DNA from 2 places in the Geodermatophilus sp. SYSU D01176 genome. Region 2 is predicted to be linked to the other one. Evidence: riboswitches for the same ligand, from Rfam matches in the RefSeq annotation. Region 2 holds a riboswitch; the other holds the start of a gene.
The links. Region 2 has a riboswitch for S-adenosylmethionine ahead of ACI78Z_RS00905 (methionine ABC transporter ATP-binding protein). Riboswitches for the same ligand answer to the same signal wherever they lie in the genome.
Positions count from the first base shown of each region.

Region 1 (4,203 bases), on a different contig from region 2:
GGAGGCCCGGCCCCCGCGAGGGGGACCGGGCCTCCGGTGGGCTCAGGTCAGGCGGTCCGCACAGCGTCGGCCTGGGGGCCCTTCTCGCCCTGGACGACCTCGAAGGTGACCCGCTGGCCCTCGTCGAGGCTCTTGTAGCCGTCCATCTGGATGGCCGAGTAGTGGACGAAGACGTCCTGACCGCCGTCAACGGCGATGAAGCCGAAGCCCTTCTCGGCGTTGAACCACTTCACGGTGCCCTGTGCCACGTGTGCTCCCACGTTCGTGCGTGCGGACGGCCCCCCACCGACCAGGGAGGCCGGGTCGAGCTCTTCCGCCCGTCGAACACGAACGTGGAACCGAACCGCGGGAGAAGGTACAGCACAAAACGCGTGGTGAGACCAGACTCACGCACACGCCACACCGGATCGGGGGACGCCACCCCTGGGACGCGGGAGCGCGCCACCCTACCGGTCAGCCGATGAGTCCGGCCTCCCGGAGCGATGCCAGGGACGGCGACACCCGGTGGGTCGGCCCGACCACCGGCTCCAGCGGGTCGAGGGTCTTCAGCCCCTCGCCGGTGTTCAGGATGACGGTCTCCTTCGCCGGGTCCAGCCGGCCGTCCTCGACCAGCTGGCGCAGGACCGCGGTGGTCACCCCGCCCGCGGTCTCGGCGAAGACGCCGGTGGTGCGGGCCAGGTCGCGGATGCCCTGCACGATCTGGGGGTCGTCCACCCGGCCGACGGCGCCGCCGGTGCGCCGGATGGCGTCGAGCGCGTACGGGCCGTCGGCGGGGTTGCCGATGTTCAGCGACTTGGCGATGCCGGTGGGCTTGACCGGCTTGACGACGTCCCAGCCGTTGTCGAAGGCGGTGGCGATCGGGTCGCAGCCGGCGGACTGGGCGCCGAAGATCGTCCACTCCGTGGCCTCGACGATGCCGGCCGCGGTCAGCTCGCGGAACGCCTTGTCCACCTTGGTGAGCAGCGAGCCCGACGCCATCGGGATGACGACCTGGGCCGGGATGCGCCAGCCGAGCTGCTCGGCGAGCTCGTAGCCCATCGTCTTGGAACCCTCGGCGTAGTAGGGCCGCACGTTCTGGTTGACGAACGCGGTGTCCTCGAACTCGTCGGTCTCGGCGAGCTCGCTGGTCAGCCGGTTGACGTCGTCGTAGGAGCCGTCGACGGCGACCAGCGTCTGCCCGTAGACCGCAGACTGGACGACCTTCCCGGGCTCGAGGTCCGACGGGATGAAGACGAAGGAGGGCAGGCCGACGCGGGCGGCGTGCGCGGCCACCGAGTTGGCCAGGTTGCCGGTCGAGGCGGCGGCGATCTTGCTGTAGCCGAGCCTCTTGGCCGCGGTGGCGGCCAGGCTCACCACGCGGTCCTTGAACGAGTGCGTGGGGTTGGCCGAGTCGTCCTTGACCCACAGCCCGCCGGTGAGGCCCAGCTCGGCGGCCAGCCGATCGGCGCGCACCAGCGGGGTCATGCCGGGGTCCAGGGTGACGCGGTCGGCCGGGTCCTGGCCCACCGGCAGCAGCGCGGCGTAGCGCCAGATGTTCTGCGGACCGGCCTCGATCTGCGCGCGGGTAACCGCCCGCATCAGCTCGGGGTCGTAGTCGACCTCCAGCGGGCCGAAGCACTCGGCGCAGGCGTGCTCGGCGATCAACCCGAAGGTGGCGCCGCAGTTGCGGCACACGAGTCCGCGGGCCGGGGACGGCGGAACGGGGCCGCCCGCGCTGGAGTCGGCCTGCTGGGAACCAGGAGCGGTCAGGGTCATGCGACGACTACCTCCTCATCTTCCCCGCGTCGGGCCGTCGAGCCGCGCGGGACGGAATTGGCACCCTTCCGCTGCGCTGGACGCGCGAGGCGGCGGTTGCCGGGGCTTCGTCGGGCCGTGTCCCTCTGCCCCTCTGGATGAGTGGAACGCCCGCGACTCTACCCACGTGGCGGGCGGCGCAGCGGCCGGGTCCAGGATGGTCCGGTGAGCACGCGCGTCGTCTACACCGACCTGGACGGCACGATGGTCGGGCCGCGGGGCTCGTTCTGGCACACCGCGGCGCGGGGCCTCACCGCCGACCCGGCCACCGCGCTGCACGACCTGCACGACGCCGGTGTCGCCCTGGTGCTGGTCAGCGGGCGCACCTTCGAGCAGGTGGTGGAGGCCGCGCGCATCTTCGCCGCGGACGGCGCCATCGCCGAGCTGGGCTCCGTGGTGAGCTGGGACGGCGGCCGCGGCGTGCACCAGCTGACCGGGGCGCTGCCCGACGAGTACGCCGATCGGACACCGATGGAGGTCATGGCCGAGCTGGGGATCGTCGAGGACCTGCTGGCCCGCCACCCCGGCCGGCTGGAGTGGCACGCGCCCTGGCACGCCACCCACCTCACCGACGCGCTGCTGCGCGGCCGGGTCGACCCGCTGGCCGTGGACGCCGAGCTGGCCGAGCGGGAGCTGGGCTGGCTGACGCTCAAGGACAACGGTGCGATCCCGGCGACGTCGCGGATGACGCTGGCCCCCGAGGCGCTGCCGCCGCGGGTCTACCACCTGATGCCGCGCGGCATCTCCAAGGGCGCGGCGATCGCCTGGGACCTCGAGCGCCGCGGGCTGACCCCGGCCGACGCGGTGGCGGTCGGCGACAGCGTCAGCGACCTGGAGATGGCGCCGGCGGTCGACCGGCTGTGGATCACCGCGAACGGGGCCACGGTCGACGGGATGGCCGACCTGCTGGCCGCCGTCCCCAACGTGACGGTGACCGACGCCCCCATGGGCGAGGGCTGGGCGCAGGCCGTCCGCGCCAGTCTGTAGGCCCCGTCCAGGGCACCGCCCCGAGCCTGCGAGGGGTGGGGAGGACGGGGTCCTTCGTCAGCTGGTGACGTCGCGGCGGGAGAAGTGCCGGAACCCCAGCGCCGTGAAGACAGCCGCGTAGACCAGCGACTGGACCACGCCGCGGAACAGGTCGCCGGAGTCGACGGGGGTCTGCAGCAGGTCGGTCCAGGCGAACTCCTCCGCGGTCGGGAAGAAGTCGCGGATGGAGCCGAGCTGCTCGACCTGGTCGAGGATCGCGAAGACGAACACCGTGAACACCGCGCCGCCCACCGCCGCCAGCGGCGCGTCGGTCACGGTGGACAGCCAGAACGCCAGCGTGCCGACGACGAGCAGGTGGACGGCGAGGTAACCGACCATCCCGGCCAGCCGCAGCAGCCCCTCCCCCTGGCCCAGGGTGACGCCGACCGGTGTCTGGACGGCGCCGAAGCCGAACGCGGTGCCGCCGGCGACCAGCGCGGTGACCACCAGGGTGAGCAGCGCACCCGCCGAGAGCACGAACGCGGCCAGCCACTTCTGCCGGAGCAGCCGCATCCGCGGCACCGGGGTGGCCAGCGTGTAGCGCAGCGACCCCCACTGGGCTTCGGCGGCCACCGTGTCGCCGAAGAACAGCGCGTAGACGACGACCAGGAAGAAGCTCGTCGTCGCGAACAGCACGAACAGCGTGAAGTTCAGCGCGCTGGAGGTCGCGACGTCGACGAGGTTGATGCGGGTGTTCTCCTCGGCCTCCTCGGAGCCGCCCAGCTGCAGGGCGGCGATGAGGATGAGCGGCAGCGCCACCATGAGCACCAGCACGCCGAGGGTGCGCCGGCGCTTGAACTGCCGGCGCAGCTCGACCGACAGCCGCAGCGTGCGCTCGGGCCGGTAGCCCGCCACCGCCCCGGTCGGCTGCACGTGCGCCAGGTCCACGGCTCGACTCCAACCTCGATCCGCTCCTCGGTCGCCGGCGCTCCCTGCGGTGCTCCCCCGGCCGTCGTCCTCGCCGACGCTCACGACTCCCCCACCAGTGCCAGGAACGCGTCCTCCAGCCGACGGCGCGGCGTGAACGCGTCCACCGCGATGCCGGCGGCCACCAGCGCCTGCAGCGCCCGCGCCCGGCCGGTGCCGTCGAGGTCGGCCACCAGCCCCTCGTCGGTGTGCTCCACCGTCACCCCGGGCAGCCCGGTCAGGACGGCGGCCGCCCGGTCGGCGTCGCCGCCGTCGGCCAGCCCGACCAGCACCGACCCGCCGGTGCCGACGATCTCCTCCACCGTGCCCTGGGCGATCTTCTGCCCCTTGGCCATGACGACGACGTGGCTGCAGGTCTGCTCGATCTCGCTGAGCAGGTGGCTGGAGACGATGACCGTGCGGCCGGTGGCGGCGTAGGAGCGCAGCACCTCGCGCATGGCGTGGATCTGGGGCGGG
Region 1 covers NZ_JBJGYN010000003.1:171,013-175,215, reverse strand. Annotated here, with positions in the region: gene ACI78Z_RS03650 (cold-shock protein) at 48-248, opposite strand; gene thrC (threonine synthase) at 454-1,755, opposite strand; SAM riboswitch class I at 1,768-1,899, opposite strand; gene ACI78Z_RS03640 (HAD family phosphatase) at 1,960-2,781, shown strand; gene ACI78Z_RS03635 (ABC transporter permease) at 2,839-3,708, opposite strand; gene ACI78Z_RS03630 (alpha/beta fold hydrolase) at 3,789-4,203, opposite strand, start outside.
Region 1: it holds a riboswitch for S-adenosylmethionine, as region 2 does, so the genes downstream of both, thrC (threonine synthase) here and ACI78Z_RS00905 (methionine ABC transporter ATP-binding protein) in region 2, are expected to answer to the same signal.

Region 2 (4,203 bases):
CGCGGCGTCGCCGGTGTCGGCCAGGGTGATCAGCCCGTTGGCCTCGAGCAGCCGCAGCGCGCGGGCGGCGTTGGTCGGGTCGTTCGGGATCGCCACGGTCGCGCCGTCGGGGAGTGCGGCGAGGTCGGTCAGCGACTCGGAGTAGATGCCCAGCGGCTCGATGTGCACCGGCTCCAGCGGGGTGAAGTCGTACCCGGCGCTGGCCTCCTGCTCCTCCAGGTACGGGATGGTCTGGAAGTAGTTGGCGTCCAGCGACCCGTCGTCCAGCGCCACGTTCGGCTGCACGTAGTCGGTGAACTCGACGACCTCCAGGTCCAGGCCGGCGCCGGCGGCGAGCTCCTCGTCGACGTACCGCAGGATCTCGGCGTGCGGCACCGGGGAGGCCCCGACCCGCAGCGGCTCGTCGGCCGCGGACAGCTCGGCCTCACCGCCGCCGCACGCGGCGAGCAGGGCGGTCGCCGCGGACGCGGCCAGGAGCGAGGTCAGACGGGAGCGCATGGTGGGGGTTCTCCTCAGGGGGTGATCGGTGGCCGGGCGGCCACCGGAGGTGGGGAGGGCGGTCAGGCGTGGGCCAGCCGGCGCGCCCAGTGGTCGCCGGCCCACTGCAGGGCCTGCACGATGAGCAGCAGCAGGACGACGGTCAGCAGGGTGATGTCGGTCCGGAACTGCTGGTAGCCGAAGCGGATGGCGAAGTCCCCGAGCCCGCCGCCGCCGACGGCCCCGGCCATCGCCGAGTAGCTGATCAGCGCGACGACGGTGACGGTGACCCCGGCGATCAGCGAGGGCCGCGCCTCGGGCAGCAGCACGGTGCGGACGACGTCCCGGCGGCGCGCGCCCATGGACATCGCCGCCTCGACCTTCCCGGGGGCGACCTCGCGGAGGCTGGTCTCCACGAGCCGGGCGAGGAAGGGGACGGCGCCGATCGTCAGCGGCACGATGGCTGCCGTCGAGCCGATCGTCGTCCCGACGAGACCGCGGGTGACGGGGGCGACGAGGAACAGCAGGATGATGAAGGGCAGCGACCGGCCGAGGTTGACCACCAGCCCCAGCAGCCGGTGCAGCAGCGGCCGCGGGGCGAGCGCCCCCGGGGCGGTGACCGTCAGCAGGATCCCGAGGGGGACGCCGAACACCACCGTGAGCAGCGCGGAGACCCCGACCATGTACAGCGTCTCGCCGGTCGCCTCGACCAGCTGCGGGTAGATGCGGGCCCAGTCGCTCACCGGTCCACCCCCGCCGCCGGAACCGTGTCCGCGTGCACCGGTTCGATCAGGACGCCGTCGTCGCGCAGCCGGCGGACGGCGCCGTCCAGCCGCCCCAGGTCGCCCGTGGCGCGCAGCAGCAGCCGGCCGTACCGCCCGCCGGCGACCGTCTCCACCGAGCCGCCGGCGACCTCGACCGCGAGCCCGAGCTCCCCGACCAGGGTCCGCAGGACGACGGTCTCGGGCGTGCGGTCGGTGACGGTCACCCGCAGCAGGACCCCGCTGTGGCCGGCGCCGGCGTCGGCGACCGGGGCGGGCAGCAGCGCGTCCCCGAGCGGCGAGTGCTCGCGGGTCAGGACCTCCGACAGCCGGCCGCTGTCCACGACCCGGCCCCGCTCCAGCAGGACGGCGCTGTCACACACGGCCTTGACCACCGCCATCTCGTGGGTGATGAGCAGGACGGTGAGCCCGAGCTCCGACCGCACCCGGCGCAGCAGGTCCAGCACGCCGGCCGTGCTGGCCTGGTCCAGGGCGGAGGTCGCCTCGTCGCAGAGCAGCACCGTGGGGCGGCCGGCCAGGGCCCGGGCGATGGCCACCCGCTGCTTCTGCCCGCCGGACAGCTGCCCCGGGTGCGCGTCGGCCCGCTCCCCCAGCCCGACGAGGTCCAGCAGGTCGGTGGCCCGGCGACGGCGCTCGGCCCGGCCGACCCCGGCCAGCTCGAGCGGGTGCTCGACGTTGCCTGCCGCGGTCCGCGAGTCGAGGAGCTCGAAGTGCTGGAACACCATCCCGATGGAGCGGCGCGCGCGCCGCACCTCGTCGTCCGGCAGCTCGGTGAGCACCCGGCCGTCCACGGTCACCGATCCCGACGTGGGCCGCTCCAGCAGGTTCACCAGGCGCACCAGCGTGCTCTTGCCCGACCCGCTGGGGCCCACCACGCCGGCGAACTCGCCGGCCGCCACCCGCAGGTTCACCCCGTCGACGGCGACGACCTCGCCGGAGCGCCTCCGGGCGGGGAAGACCTTGCGGACGTCCTTCAGTTCGATCACGGGCGGGCAGTCCTCGGGGTGAGCAGGCAGGGACGGGGGTCGAGCGGCGCCGGCGGCGGACGCACGCGGGGGTACCCCGCGGACGGCCGGAGGCGTCACGGGCGGGAGACGGCGACGGCTGATCTGCCCGGTGTGACCGGGCGGCTACCGCGACGGGGGTCGGGCGGTCAGCGACACAGGGCCGCGGCGGTGCGGCTCAGGTCGACGTGCCGGCGGGCCCACGTGGGCGCTGGGCCTGTCATCGAGTCCTCCATCGGTCCTGGCAGTAGCACCCTCGTCCGCGGAGGCGGGGGGTTGCTGCGGCGTCGTCGAGCCAGGTCTCTCAGCCGCTCCGGATGGTCTTCTGGATCGACTCTACCCAGTGGCGAGGAGGGACCGGCGCCCCTGGCCTGCGACGTCACCCACAGCCGACCGCGACGAGCGCGCCCGACGGACCGCCGAGCCGCGCTACTCGCCGCCTTCGAGCACGTCCGGCGCCGGGCGAGGAGGCGGGTGTGCAGCTCTGGGGCAACCCGGACGGCGTCCCCTTCGGCCGGCACCCCTTCGGTGTGCCCATCGAGGCCGAGGCGACCTCCGGCGGGGTGATCTTCGGCCCGGAGCTGCGCGCGGGCTGGTGGTGGGGCACCGACCGCCAGGCCGACGGCGAGCTCTTCCGGGCCCGGATCACCGACGTCACCTTCCGCTGACCCGGCGTTCCCACACCCTCCCGGCCGGAGGATGAGGTCGCCGCGACCCGGTCCTCGAACGCGTCACCCGACGGCACCGACGGGACCGCGCCCCGGCGCGCGGACCGACTCGCCGGCGCCGCGTCCCCGCCTCGACGTCGGGAGCCCGTGCCGCACGAGCGGTCGGGCCTAGTGTGCGGCACTCGAGTGGAGCGCCGCTCCGCCGACCTCCCGAAGCTCGGAGACCGCCAGCACCCGGCTCGTGGGGTACAGCTCGACGTCGGCGTCGTCGCTCAGCCGGTCCGTGACGGTGAGCCAACCGGGTGGGCCGAATCGCACGATCCGCCGGGGCAGCTCGACCGCATCCGCCGGGTTCGCCGGATCCCGGAGGACGACCCGGCCCTCGTACAGGTGGCGGTCGTTGACGGTGGTGACGTCCATGGGCACAGCTTCCTCGGTGCGACCCGCTCCGGAGGTCGGCGCGAGCCGGTGCCCGAGGCGGACGACGTCCGACCCCGTCGGACCGGGCACGGAGAGGGGCCACGTCGTCGGCGGTGGCCCCTTCCCCGGCCGGTGCACGGCCCGGGCCGAGCCCCCGCGACGCCTGCGACGATGGCGGCAGGTGCCGCTCGGCCGGTCGGCCCCGTCCGCGCGTGGGATCGCGGTTCCCCCGGCCCATCCAGGAGGCGTTCGCACGATGGCACAGCACGAGGACCTGCCGGCCGACCGGATGCTCGACGTCTCCGCGCGCATCGCCGATGCCCTGCTCGAGGTGCAGCGTGCGGTGAACCGGCAGATCGACGCCACGCAGGCCGACCTGCTGCCCGGCGTCCAGCAGCGACTCGGCCTCCAGGATGCGGCCGCGGCCGATCTCTCCGGCCTGGTGAACACCCGGATCGCGGCCCTGACCATCGTCGTGACCCCGGAGGCGGTGGCGAGCGTCCTGCCGCTGTCCGCTGCCTCCGTCGCCACCACGCGGGCCGGACGCCGCGCCGTGGCCGACATCGTCAGCGGCGCCGACAGCCGGCTGGTCGTCATCGCCGGCCCGTGCTCGATCCACGATCCGGCCGCCGCCCTGGAGTACGCCGGCTTCGTCCGTCGGATGCGCGCCAGGCACGGTGACGACCTGGAGATCGTGATGCGCACGTACACCGAGAAGCCGAGGACGGAGGTCGACTGGAAGGGGTTCGCCTACGACCCCTACCTCGACGGATCCAACCGCATCAGCGTCGGCCTGATCGCGACCCGGATGCTCATGTGCCGGATCACCGCGATGGGCGTCCCGGTCGCGGC
Region 2 covers NZ_JBJGYN010000001.1:191,145-195,347, reverse strand. Annotated here, with positions in the region: gene ACI78Z_RS00915 (MetQ/NlpA family ABC transporter substrate-binding protein) at 1-498, opposite strand, end outside; gene ACI78Z_RS00910 (methionine ABC transporter permease) at 561-1,220, opposite strand; gene ACI78Z_RS00905 (methionine ABC transporter ATP-binding protein) at 1,217-2,245, opposite strand; SAM riboswitch class I at 2,493-2,587, opposite strand; gene ACI78Z_RS00900 (hypothetical protein) at 2,740-2,931, shown strand; gene ACI78Z_RS00895 (hypothetical protein) at 3,100-3,351, opposite strand; gene ACI78Z_RS00890 (3-deoxy-7-phosphoheptulonate synthase) at 3,608-4,203, shown strand, end outside.